Regions from separate parts of the Acidiphilium sp. AL genome, predicted to be linked through region 1. Evidence: predicted binding sites of a transcription regulator. Region 1 holds the regulator's gene; each other region holds the start of a gene.
What was found. Region 1 encodes LexA, which represses DNA repair genes until DNA is damaged. Its sites were predicted from a motif close to TGTTCTANNTANGTTC; they were not measured.
Positions count from the first base shown of each region.

Region 1 (4,244 bases):
GTCATCCCTATTCGGTCTTGCTCCCGGTGGGGTTTACCCTGCCGCCCCCGTTACCGGAGGCGCGGTGCGCTCTTACCGCACCGTTTCACCCTTGCCCGCGGGCCGAAGCGCGCGGGCGGTTTGTTTTCTGTGGCACTGTCCCTGGGGTCGCCCCCGCCGGCCGTTAGCCGGCACCGTGTTTCCGTGGAGCCCGGACTTTCCTCTGCCCCGGTTGCCCGGAACAGCGGCCGTCCAACCGTCTGGCTCAGTCTTCTTCGACGATCGAATAGGGCGGGTCAATGGGTACGTCGAATACCCCGGCCGCCTCGCTCACCCCAGACCTCGCTTACCGCCCAAGGTGCTTATCGATCCAGGCTGATCCTGATCGGCTCGGATTTGCCGGTAACGGTGATGGTGTGATCCTCGGTCGCTTCCCGGCTGACCACCTGAGCCAGAGCCAGCGCCTTACGGATCACCGCCGCATTGGTCTTGACCCCGAACGTGCCGCGCAACTCCAAGATGGCATTGGCGGTCCGTTCATCGACATCGAAACTGGTAACCGCCATGGCACTCTCCTTCGTCCAGAATCTATATAGTTTTTATATAAAAACACAAGCCGCTTCCACCAATTCCCGGATCGCCGCCGCCCGGCCGGCGGTTTCGGCGTCGGCGATGCCATCGACCCGCGCGGGCCGGAAACGCCGTTGAAATGCCGCAACCACGACAGCAGGGTCGAGCGACATATCATAGCCGATCGCCGCCAGATCGGCCATGAGATCGCCCGGCGCGGCAACCTCGCCGGTCCAGAACCCCACCCCCTGCTCCGCCAGCCAGGACCACGGGAAAAGCTCGCCGGGGTCCTGCTTACGGTCGGGTGCGATGTCGGAATGCGCCACCACATTGCGCGGCGGGATCGGGTTGCGCGCGAGAATCGCGCGGCACAGCGATGCGACCGCCGCCATCTGCGCGGCAGGAAACCGCCGATAGCCGAATTCATGGCCGGGATTGACGATCTCGATGCCGACCGAGCGGTCGTTCAGCGCCCGCGCGCCGCGCCAGAAACTCACCCCGGCGTGCCAGGCGCGGCGGTTTTCGGGGACCAGCGCATGGATCGTGCCGTCCTCCGCCACCACGTAATGCGCCGAAACTTTCGCGGCGGGATCGCACAGCCGGGCAATCGCCGCTTCGGCGCTTTGCATCCCGGTATAATGCAGCACGAGATGGTCGATCGGCGCGTTGCCGGGTCGCGCATCCTGATTGGGCGACGTCATAAACCCCGCTCGCGCTTGATCCGGTCATAGGCGGCGTTGATCCGTGCCACACGCTCGGTCGCCCGTGCCGCGAATTCCGGCGGCACGCCCCGCGCGGCGAGCTGGTCCGGGTGATTTTCCCGCATGAGCTGCTTCCAATGGGCGCGAATTGCCGCGTTCGGCGCGTTCGCCGCGATACCGAGCACGGCGTACGGATCTTCCTCGACCTGCGCATGGCCCGACGGGTTGGCGGCGCGGGCGCGCGCGGCGGCGTCGAGCCCGAAGATCGCGCCGATCCGGGTCAGCATATCGGTCTCGCGGGGATTGATCGACGCATCGGCGCGGGCGATGGCGAACAGCGCGCCGAGCACCTGTTCGAGTATCACCAGATTATCGGCGAAACTCTCGGCCAACTGCCTTGCATAGGGCTCGAATCCGGCAGCGTCGTCGCGCGCCTGATCGAACAACCTGCCGATCATCGGCACCGCCGCGTCCTCGATGCGGAACTGGCGCTTGAATGCATCGATCTCGGCGCGGTTCACCGCCCCGTCGCATTTGGCGAGCTTGGCGGCGAGCACCGTCACGCCGATCGCGAACACCTGCTCGCGCCGGCCGAGCAAAGCGGCGATGCGCGCGGAATCGAGCGGCAGGGCCCGGCCGATGCGCGCGCCGAACGCGCCGAGATCGCCGCTATCGGCGGCATGGCCGAGTGCGGCGCCCGCGATCGCGCCGACCGGCCCGCCAAACGCGAAGCCGGCAACGCCGCCGATGATCTTGCCCCAAACCGCCATTCGGCGAATATCGTGCCGGGGCGTCGCCCGGTCAAAGGGACGGTCTGCCCCGCCCCTCAGTAGCGGCGCATCAAAGCGACCAGCCGCCCCTGCACCTTGACCCGTTCGGCCGGGAAAATCCGCGTTTCGTGGCGCGTATTGGCGGGTTCGAGGGCGATGGAATTGCCGCGCCGGCGCAGCCGCTTCAGGGTCACTTCGTTGTCATCGACCAGTGCCACCACGATCTGCCCGTTCTCGGCGGTCTCGCCCTTGCGGATGATCGCGGTATCCCCCTCCAGAATGCCGGCGTCGATCATCGAATCGCCGACTACTTCGAGCGCATAGTGATCGCCGGAGCCGATGAAGGCGATCGGCACTTCGATTTCGGCGTTGGTCTCGCGCAGCGCCTCGATCGGCTGGCCGGCGGCAATCCGGCCATAGAGCGGCAAAGACACGGCGGCCGCCTCGCCTGCCGCGCGGGCACCCTGAAACCGCGCCGAGAAATCGCCCCGGATCACGTTGGGGGTGAAACGGGTTTCCTCCGGCCGCTCGGCGGCGGGCAGCAGGTCGGCCGGCAGGCGAACCACCTCCAGCGCGCGCGCGCGATGCTTGTGCCGGCGCAGGAAGCCGCGCTCCTCGAGTGCGCCGATCAGCCGGTGGATACCGGATTTCGACTTGAGGTCGAGCCCCTCCTTCATCTCCTCGAAGCTCGGCGAACAGCCGGTCCGGCGCAAATGCTGGTCGATGAAGATCAGCAATTCGTGTTGCTTGCGAGTCAGCATCCGGTCTCTCCACCTGCCGGCGCTCGCGCGCCGGAATGTCGCGCTTTGGAACAAAGCGCTAACATCGCGTTCTAGAGAGTGTTTCCGCGCCGCGTCAAGAGGCTTTCTGGCGTCCTCAAGCGCGAGGTGGACGCAAACGCCCACCTTGCCAGCCAGGCCCGCGCCGCGCCATCTGACCCGATGGCGATTCTTTCGATCCAATCCCAGGTGCTCACCGGCGCGGTCGGCAATTCGGCCGCCGGCTTCATCCTCGCGCGGCTCGGCCACGAGGTCTGGCCGTTGCCCACCGTGCTGCTGTCCCATCATCCGGGCCATGGCGGCGCGGAAGGCGGCCCGGTGAAACCGGCCCGGCTCGCGGCACTGATCGAGGGATTGGCCAGGCGCGGCGCATTCGCGCGCTGCGAAGCGGTGATGTCCGGCTATCTCGGCGCCGAGGCCGCGGTGCCGGTGGTGCTCGATGCGGTCGCCCGCGCCCGCGCCGCGAATCCCACGGCGCTCTATGCCTGCGATCCGGTGATCGGCGATGCCGGCCGCGCCTATGTGCCTGAGCCGTTGATCGCGGCGTTCCGCCACCGGCTCATCCCGCAGGCGGGTCTCGCCTTTCCCAACCCGTTCGAACTTGAAGTGCTGACCGGCACCGCACCGCGCAGCCGTTCGGCGGCATTCGAGGCGATGGACGCGCTCGGCCCGCCGGTCGTGGTGCTGACCGGCTTCGCCGGCGCGGAGACCCCGCCCGGCGCGCTCGACATCCTGCTCCGTGCCGGCGGCATCCGGCGATGCGCGACGGTGCCGCACCTGGAGCGGCATTTTCCGGGCGCCGGCGACGCCTTCGCGGCGCTGTTCATCGCGCGTTTCCTCGTGGACCGAAACCCGCGCGCGGCATTGGAATCGGCGGTCGCCGCGCAACGCGCCCTGCTTGAAGCGACCATGCGGTCGAACTCGGACGAACTCGCCATTATCGCCGCGCAGGAGCTATGGGTCGCGGCAGCTTGTGAAACGGAACCGCAAAAACCCGACCGTGATGCGCAATTTCGTTGATTTCTTTCGCGCCGGGCCCATAATTTCATAAAACCGCATATCGCGCCGGCTTTGGCCGCATCCGCTCTCGGAGACGACGATGACCACCATGGCTGCACTGCTGAAACGCAAACCGGCGGCTTTGATTTCCGTGCCGCCGGACTCGAAAATCCGCGAGGTCGTCGCGGTGCTTGCGGAAAGGCGGATCGGCGCAGTCGTCGTCCAGTCCGCCGACAACGATCTGCTCGGTATCCTGTCCGAACGCGACGTGGTGCGCAGCCTCGCCGCCAACGGCACGGCGACGCTTGACATGGCCACCAGCCAGTTGATGACGCGCGCGCCGACCACGGCCACCTTGGCCACCACGATCTTCGAGGCCGAAACGCTGATGACCGATGGACGGTTCCGCCATCTGCCGGTCGTCGAAGACGGCAAGCTGATGGGCG
Region 1 covers NZ_JAIMBZ010000029.1:35,168-39,411, forward strand. The annotation lists RNA gene rnpB (RNase P RNA component class A) at 1-243, opposite strand, end outside; gene AiwAL_RS14575 (hypothetical protein) at 342-545, opposite strand; gene AiwAL_RS14580 (N-acetylmuramoyl-L-alanine amidase) at 579-1,250, opposite strand; gene AiwAL_RS14585 (TerB family tellurite resistance protein) at 1,247-2,020, opposite strand; gene lexA (transcriptional repressor LexA) at 2,077-2,781, opposite strand; gene pdxY (pyridoxal kinase) at 2,908-3,819, shown strand; gene AiwAL_RS14600 (CBS domain-containing protein) at 3,899-4,244, shown strand, end outside.

Region 2 (4,244 bases), on a different contig from region 1:
TCGATTCTGGCCGATCACCGCGAGATGATTGCCCGATGCCTGGATGCAGAGTTTGGCTTCCTCGCCGGGTTTGACCGTGAGGATTTGTTTGCCGGTGCGCTTTTCCGCGGCGAGTTCCGCGCCGGCGACGATGAAGCCCCTGCCCGCCGTGTTCGCGACCAGGTAGCGCGCGGCTTGGTCAGCGACGAACAGGGCGACCACATCGTCCTCGTTGCCGAGTTCCACTAACAGCCGGATCGCCTGACCATCGCCGCGCCCGCGCGGCAGGTCGGCGGCGCGGATGGTATAGATGCGTCCATTGGTGGCGAACACCGCGATGCGGTCGGTGGTTTCGCAGCGGAGCAGAAATTTGAGGCGGTCGCCTTCCTTGAAACGGAGATCGGCATCGGCGGCGACATGGCCTTTCAGTGCGCGGACCCAGCCCTTGTCGGAGAGAATGACGGTGAGCGGTTCGCGCTCGACCAGGGCTTCGGCAGTGACCTCGACAACGGTTGGGGCAGCGCCGATGGTGGTGCGGCGCACGCCGAGCGGGCCGGTGCCGAAGCGCTTGCGCGTGTCCTCGATTTCGGCCTCGATCCGCGCCCAGCGCTTCGCGGGGTCGGCGAGCATCGCGGCGAGCGATTTGCGTTCGGCCGAAAGCGCTTTGTGCTCCTTGCGGATTTCCATTTCCTCCAGCCGGCGCAAGCTGCGCAGCCGCATGTTGAGGATCGCCTCGGCCTGGGTATCCGTTAGCGAAAACGCGGCGATCAGGGCTTGTTTCGGTTCGTCCTCGGTGCGGATGATGCGAATCACCTCGTCGAGATTGAGAAACACCGCGAGATAGCCTTCGAGGACTTCAAGGCGCCGGGCGATCGCGGCGAGGCGGTGGCGCGAGCGCCGTTCCAGCACGACATGGCGATGATCGAGCCAGGCGCGCAGCATATCGCGCAGGCTCATCACGCGGGGCGTGCGGTCGGCGTCGAGCACGTTCATGTTCATCGAGAAACGCTGCTCGAAGGCGGTGGCGCGGAACAGGCTGGCCATCAGCATATCGGGATCGACGTTACGCGATTTCGGTTCCAGCACGATGCGCACATGTTCGGTGCTCTCGTCGCGGATGTCGGCGAGCAGCGGGAGTTTGCGCTCGGCGAGGAGTTCGGCGACCTGCTCGATCAGGCGGGATTTCTGCACCTGATAGGGAATTTCGGTGACGACGATCTGCCACATGCCGCCCTTGAGATCGGATTTGGTCCAGCGCGCACGGACGCGCAGGGAACCGCGACCGGTCTCGTAGGCGGCGCGCAGAGTTTCGCGGTCCTCGACCAGTTCTCCGCCGGTCGGGAAATCCGGCCCCTGGACGATATCGAGAAGATCGCCGGTCGGCGTTTCGGGATCGCGGATCAGACGGATCGCGGCGGCGCACAGCTCACCAGCGTTGTGCGGCGGGATCGAGGTTGCCATGCCGACCGCGATGCCGGCGGCGCCGTTGGCGAGCAGATTGGGAAACGCGCCGGGCAGCACGATCGGTTCGCTGTCCTCGTTGTCGTAGGTGGCGCGGAAATCGACGGTATCCTCGTCGATTCCGTCGAGCAGGGCAGCGGCGATTTCGGTGAGTCGGCTTTCGGTGTAGCGCATCGCCGCCGCGTTATCGCCGTCGATATTGCCGAAATTGCCCTGGCCCTCGATCAGCGGATAGCGCGAGGCGAAATCCTGCGCGAGACGCACCAGAGCTTCGTAGATCGACATGTCGCCATGCGGGTGGAATTTGCCCATCACGTCGCCCACCACGCGGGCGCATTTCTTGAAGCCGGAGCCGGGATCAAGCTTGAGCTGGCGCATCGCGAAAATCAGCCGGCGATGCACCGGCTTCAGGCCGTCGCGCACATCGGGCAGCGAGCGCGCCATGATGGTCGAGAGCGCATAGGCCAGATAACGCTCGGATAGTGCGGTTGCGAGCGGGGTGTCCTGGATCGTGCCCCGGTGATCATCCGGCATGGGTATCGTCTCCGTTCAGTCTTCGTCTAACGAGTGCGGTGGTTCTGAAGTTCCTACGCGTATGCGGTGGCGATTTTAGGAACTTCAGAACAATGAACCACACTCGAACCATATGTTTACCTAGTGTCCCGATTCGGCAATTCGTAGAGCGCTTGGTTCGGCTACGACGAATTGCCGAATCGGGACACTAGGTCATAGAGGGCGAGGCGGGCCTGGGGAAGCGGCGCGTGGCGCGAGCCGAAGGCGTCGCGGGCGAGGAAATGGCCGGTCAGCGCCAGGCCGTCGCGGCAGGCGGCGAGATCGGCCGGGGCGTCGCCGACCAGGAATGCCGGCAGGACGAGCAGGCGGGATTCCCAGATGCCGGCGGCCTCGCGCGCGACTGCGCGGCCGGTGCGCGGCGAGACGAAGGCAAGGTTTTCGGTGACCCCGGTAAGCGCGCAGGCGGACAGATCGAGCCCGTAGCCGAGTTCGCGCAGCAGATCGACCTCGAAGCGCACCAAAGCGGGGAGTGCCGCGTTTTCGATGGCGATGCCGGCGAGCAGGCGGGCGAGGCCGAGAAACGCCGAGGGATGCGGTTCGCGCTCCGGCAGCGCGCCGGCGGCGACCGCGCAGGCGGCGCGCAGCACGGCGAGCGCCAGCGGATTTTCCATGGCAAGGGCGGCGGCGGGATGGACCAGCTCGCCGGTCAGGCTGCCGAGCTGTTCAGGCAGGCGCGCGACCCAACGGGCCGCGACCAGATTGCCTTCCTGCCAGATCGCGGCGCCCCGCCGCGCGGCGCCGCCGCGCGCGAGCCCGTGCCAGGCGCCCTGCGCCTCGGTGAGCACCACGGCGCGCAGATCGCCCTCGCCATACGGGGCGATGCTGAGGACGATGACGGGTTCGGACCACTCCAAGGCGCGTTATAGAAAGCCCGGATCGATGAATTCGGCCCAGGCGAAGCCGTTGGCATCGGCGGGATCGGCCATTTCGGTCGAAAACGCGATCCGCGCCTCGCCGAAATAAAGCGGCAGGTCGGCGGACCATTGCCGGGTTTCGCTCGCGCTCAGCACGGTTTCGTCGCGATGGATCGCGCGATCGGTCTCGCCGGCGAAAATCGCCACGCGGAACCGGACCGGCCGTGCCTCGGCATGGTTGAGGCGCAAGGTGGACTCGAACCGGCGGGGCCCGGCGAGAAACTGGCGCAGGATCAGCCGTGGCGGCAGTGCATCGGCCGGGTTCGGGTGCAGCCGGAACCCGGTATCGCTGATCGGGAAGAACGACCAGGGGTCCGAAGTGATGCCGATGCGCTCGCAGGACGTGGCGGCGCCGCCGATATCGAACGCGGCGAGCCGGCGCGGCGGAGCGACCGGCGTTTCGGATTCGCGCCTGAAGAACAGCTCGTAGTCGCGGCTGGCCCGGCGCGCATGGGTGGCCTCCGGCAGGTTGGCCAGCAGTCCGGCGGGCAAGGCAACGTCCGGTCCGGGGCGGGCGATCGCGATCAGGCGAATCCCGGCAAGTGCCGGCGCAATGGCGGCACTATCGAGGCCGGAGCAAAAATCCGGGTCGGCGATCAGCACATCCGCGCCGTCCCAGCCGAGCCGGCGATAGAGTTCGGCCAGGGTGACGGCCTGGATCGGGCCGTTTTCCATGGCGGCGAGCGCGGGGCGGCCGGTATCGGCATGGGAAGCGACGGCGTAGTGCCGCGCCGTCTCCGACACGGCGAGCCTGGCGCCGGCGATCTGGCGCCAGGGCAGCGTGTTCAGCGCATGGAGCCGGGCGAGCGCCGGCACCGCTTCCAGGCTGGCGATCGTCGCGTCCGGGTGCGCCTGGGCGAGGGCGACGCTGCGATAGCCGGCGCCGGCGCCGAGTTCGATGATGCGTTTCGGCGCGAAGGGAATGCGCAACTGCGCGGCGAAGTCGCGCATGGTGGCGGCGCAGTCGGCGGCATCGTTCGAGCCGGCACGCAGCCAGAGCGGATGGGCGAGATCCGGCCAGGACACGCTGACCAGGCCGATTTTTCCGGCCGTCGCCGCAGCGAGCGCGGCGGCGGGATCGATGGCGGGCGCCGGTTCGGGCCGCAGCGCCGGAGCAGGTTCCGGTTCGGGTGCGTCCGCCGCTTCGCCGATCAGCAACCGGGCAAGGTGCCGGCGGGTATCGGCCGAGAGCGGGGCGAGCCAGCGCGTCGGAAGCTCGGGCTCGAAGCCAGTGCTCATCCGGCAAGCGCCCGTTTCGCGGTGGCGGCGAGATAGGTGGCGGCGGCGGGCAGGATCGCGTCGTTGAAATCGTAACCC
Region 2 covers NZ_JAIMBZ010000010.1:33,905-38,148, forward strand. The annotation lists gene parC (DNA topoisomerase IV subunit A) at 1-1,974, opposite strand, end outside; gene recO (DNA repair protein RecO) at 2,136-2,867, opposite strand; gene AiwAL_RS08575 (hypothetical protein) at 2,874-4,166, opposite strand; gene AiwAL_RS08580 (amidohydrolase) at 4,163-4,244, opposite strand, start outside.
Region 2: parC (DNA topoisomerase IV subunit A) is a predicted target of LexA. The motif match lies at 2,069-2,084, and genes of this name have one in related genera.

Region 3 (4,244 bases), on a different contig from region 1:
CGCAGGGATACAGTGACAACATCGTCTATAACATCGCGGTCGCGTCCGGGCTTGGCCGTACCGGGGGGCTGATCGCCTCCGTCGCGGTGATTTTGTCGTCGATCGCGACACTCGAGACCACGATGCTGCAATTCTCCCGCACCTTGTTCGCGATGGGGCGGGATGGCGCGATGCCGACCGCGTTCGGCGCCGTCGATCAGCGCACCGAAACCCCGGTGCGGGCGATGTACCTGCTGATCGGCGTGGGACTCGTGGTGCTCTGGGTGTCGTCGCTGATGCCGACGATCAACACGATCATCACCGATTCGGTGAATGCGATTGGCATTCAGGTTGCCTATTATTACGGGCTGGCCGGGCTGGTCGCGGCCTGGATGCTGCGCGACATCTACAAGGAATCGGTATGGCGCTGGATCGCGTTCTGCCTGTTCCCTGCGGCGAGTGCGATTTTCCTGTTCGCCATGGCGCTCTACGCGATCACCACCTTCAATACGATCACCAATCTGGTCGGAATTGGCGGCCTTGTCGCGGGCATCGTGTTCTTCCGGCCCTGGCGCACCATCGTGCCGTCCGCACCGGCTCCGGCGGCGGCGGAATAGGCTAGAAGAGAGACAATTGCGCGTCCGGGCGGATGGTTTGGCCCGGACGCGCGAAAGCGGTGCAATCGAGCGCGGGCTGCGCGGCATCCAGCCCGTATTGCCGCGCCGCGCGGCGGAAACGCGATGCGAGCAATGCGGCATAGGGTCCGGTGCCCCTGAACCGCGAGCCGAAATTGGGATCGTTCAAGGCGCCCGCGCGGGTCTGACGGATAAGGCTGAGCACGTGCGCCGCGCGATCCGGCACGGTGCGGTGCAGCCAGTCGGTGAACAGGTCGCCGAGTTCGTAAGGCAGGCGCAGCAGGACCGCACCCGCGCTGCGTGCACCGGCGCGGGAGGCGGCTTCGAGTATCCGTTCGAGTTCCGCATCGTTCAGGCCAGGGATCATCGGCGCGGCCAGAACCCCGGCCGGAATTCCGGCGGAAGCGAGCCCCGCGACCGCGGCGAGGCGCCGCGCCGGGCTCGCCGCACGCGGCTCCATGGTGCGGGCGAGACGCGGGTCGAGCGTGGTGATCGACAGATGGACGCGGGCGAGGTTGCGCGACGCCATTCGCGCGAGAATGTCGGCATCGCGCAGGACGCCGGCCGATTTGGTGATGATCGATACCGGGTGGTTGAATCGGTCCAGCACCTCCAGCACCGCGCGGGTGAGCTTCAGTTGCCGCTCGACCGGCTGGTACGGATCGGTGTTGGAGCCGAGCACGATCGGCGCCGGCGTATAGGATTTGCGCGACAATTCGCGTTCCAGAAGTACCGCGGCTTCCGGCTTGAAAACCAGCTTGGTCTCGAAATCGAGGCCGGGCGAGAAGCCGAGATAGGCGTGGGTCGGCCGCGCGTAGCAATAGATGCAGCCGTGCTCGCAACCGCGATACGGGTTGAGCCCGCGATCGAACCCGAGATCGGGGCTGTCGTTCCGGCTGATGATGCTGCGGCTCGAATCCCGGATCAGCACGGTCTCGGGTGGCGGCGCATCCTCGGCCAGGGTTTCCCAGCCGTCATCGAAGGCGTCGCGGCTTTCGCGTTCGAACCGATTGGCCGGTTCGAGTCTGGTGCCGCGCTGGTCCGGGCGGGTATTGCGGGGGATGAGCGTTCGAATGTTCATGTTATGTTCGTGAACACTCAAGCGGCAAACCGCGCGAGTGTCAAGAACAAAAAAAGAACGAGCGACTTCCAGGCGGTGTGCGACCCGACGGCCGCGCGATTACCGCGCGGCGACCGTGGTTTTGGCGGGATAGGTCTGCTCCCAACCGCCGCCGAGTGCCTGATAGAGCGTGACCAGGTCGGTCGAGATTTTCGCGAGGCTCTGCGCCTCGGATTGGGTGGCACGCAGTTCCGATTGCTGGGCGGTCAGCACCTGGAGATAATCGGCCAGGCCCTCCCGGTAGCGTTGCTGGGCGAGGCCGAGCGCGCGCTTGCTCTCCGCCACGTCGGTCTTCAGCGCGGCCAGCGTGTTCTGCTCCTGATCGTAGGCGGTGAGGGCATTATCGACCTGATGGAACGCGGTCAGAACCGTTTTCGCATAGGTGATCGCGGCCTGTTTCTGTTCCGCCTTGCGCAGATGGAGCTGGCCGTTGAGCTTGCCGCCTTCGAAGATCGGCATGGTGATCTGCGGCCCGATCGCGTAGGTGACGGCGGCGAGCTGGTTCAGGTTGGAGAATTGCAGCGCCTGCAACGAGACCGAGCCCGACAGCGAAAGATCCGGGAAGAAATCCGCCTTCGCCACGCCGATTTCGGCGGTCGCTTCGTGCAGCTTCGCGCTCGCCTCGCGGATGTCGGGCCGGCGCTGAAGCAGTTGTGACGGCAAGCCGATCGGCACCACCGGCGGCACCGGTGGCACCGCGCCGGGGGCGATCAGCTCGGCACGGAGCGCCTCCGGTCCGCGGCCGAGCAGCAGGCTGAGCTGGTTGATCAGATAATCGATGCGGGTGCGCAGGGCGGGGATCTGCGACTTGACCGAGGCGGCCTGGGCACGCGCATCCGCGACATCGAGCGCATTGGCGAGGCCGGCCTGTTCGCGTTCCGCCGTCAGGCCGGCGATATGATTGGCGCTGGCGAGATTGTCCCTGGTGATGGCCAGAACCGTCTGCTCGGCGCGCAGATCGATGTAGTCCTGCGCGACTTCGGCCTCGGTATTCAGCAGCACCGCGCGGCGGGCATCGCCCGATGCCTGGGCGGCGGCGAGGGCGGCTTCCAGCGCGCGGCGGTTTTTGCCCCAGAGATCGAAGTCGAACACCGAGGAGAAACCATACTGGAACAGGTTGAACGGCCGGATCGCCGAGCCGGGGATGCCGCCGCCGCCCGAGGTGCCGCCGGCGCCGTTCGCGGTCTGGCCGGCATTGGTGCTCGTGCTGGTGTTCGAGCCGCTGCCGCCGAGAGCGGTGAACACGCCTTTCTTGCTCGGTCCCTCGCGGGTGAACGAGCCGGCGAAATCCAGGTTCGGATAAAGCGCGGCACCTTCGATCTCGGCTTGCGCCTGCGCTTCGGCGAGGCGCTGGGTCGCGATCCGCACGTCGAGGTTTTGGGCGATCGCATCGTGCTCAAGACTGGTCAGGCTGGGGTCGCCGAAACTGTTCCACCAGGCGAGATCGACTTTGCCCTGGCTGACCGTGTCCGGCGCGGTGAGCGCCGGGCGGTTGGCAAGGAACGAGGCTGCCGTGCGCGGGTGGGGGTTGTGGAAATTCGGGCCGAGTTCGCAGCCGCCGAGCCCCAAAGCCAAAGTGAGGCTCGCGCCAAGGGCTGTCGCCTGACGCAAGCGGTGTCGCCGGTCCGGGCGGAATCGGTCAAACCTCATAGGATACTCCTTTGGCTGCCTTGGCAGGCGCGCCAAGAAAAAGAACCACCGGCCAGACCAGCAACGCGGTCATGCCAAGAATATGGAACAGATCGAGATAGCTCATGAATGCTGCCTGATGTTGCACATCCGCGGCCACCTCGGAAAGGGTCTGGCCGTGAAGGCTGACATACGGTGTGATCGCTTCGGCAAGCCTTGAATGATGGAACTGGGTGCGCCAGGCGAGCATGGTGGTGACGAAGGAAATGCCGATACTGCCGCCGATGTTGCGCACCTGATTGATCAGCGCCGAGGCGTCGGCGTTGCGCGCCGGCGGCAGACCGACATAGGACAGGGCGGAAATCGGGATGAACAGGAAGGGCAGGGCGATCACCTGGAGCACCCGGTCGAACGAAATCGTCGCGAAGGACGCATCCGGCGCGAGATGCGACTGGAAGATGAGCGCGAGGCCGGTCTCGATCAGGCCGCCGATCAACAGAACACGGGGCGAAATGAACCGCCCGGTCACGATGCCGGCCACCGGCATCAGACCGATCGTGGCGATCCCGCCGAGCGCGAGCGCGAAGCCCGAGGTTTCGGACGAATAGCCCAGCAGGGTCTGGGTCAGCTGCGGCAGCAACTGGGTGGTGCTGAGCAGGATGACGCCGATCAGGAACATGATCATGCACGAGATGGAAAAATTCCGATATCGGAACAACCTGACGTTCATCACCGGCTCGGGATGGTCCCACTCCCAAACCGCCAAGGTTACGAGCGACACGCTCCAGACCACGAACAGGGTTCGGATGAAGAAACTGCCGAACCCATCATCCAGCGAGAATTTGTCGAGGAAGATCTGCAGCGCGCCGAAGCCGGTCGCG
Region 3 covers NZ_JAIMBZ010000011.1:26,886-31,129, forward strand. The annotation lists gene AiwAL_RS08950 (APC family permease) at 1-596, shown strand, start outside; gene AiwAL_RS08955 (PA0069 family radical SAM protein) at 598-1,689, opposite strand; gene AiwAL_RS08960 (efflux transporter outer membrane subunit) at 1,795-3,384, opposite strand; gene AiwAL_RS08965 (DHA2 family efflux MFS transporter permease subunit) at 3,374-4,244, opposite strand, start outside.
Region 3: AiwAL_RS08955 (PA0069 family radical SAM protein) is a predicted target of LexA. The motif match lies at 1,740-1,755, and genes of this name have one in related genera.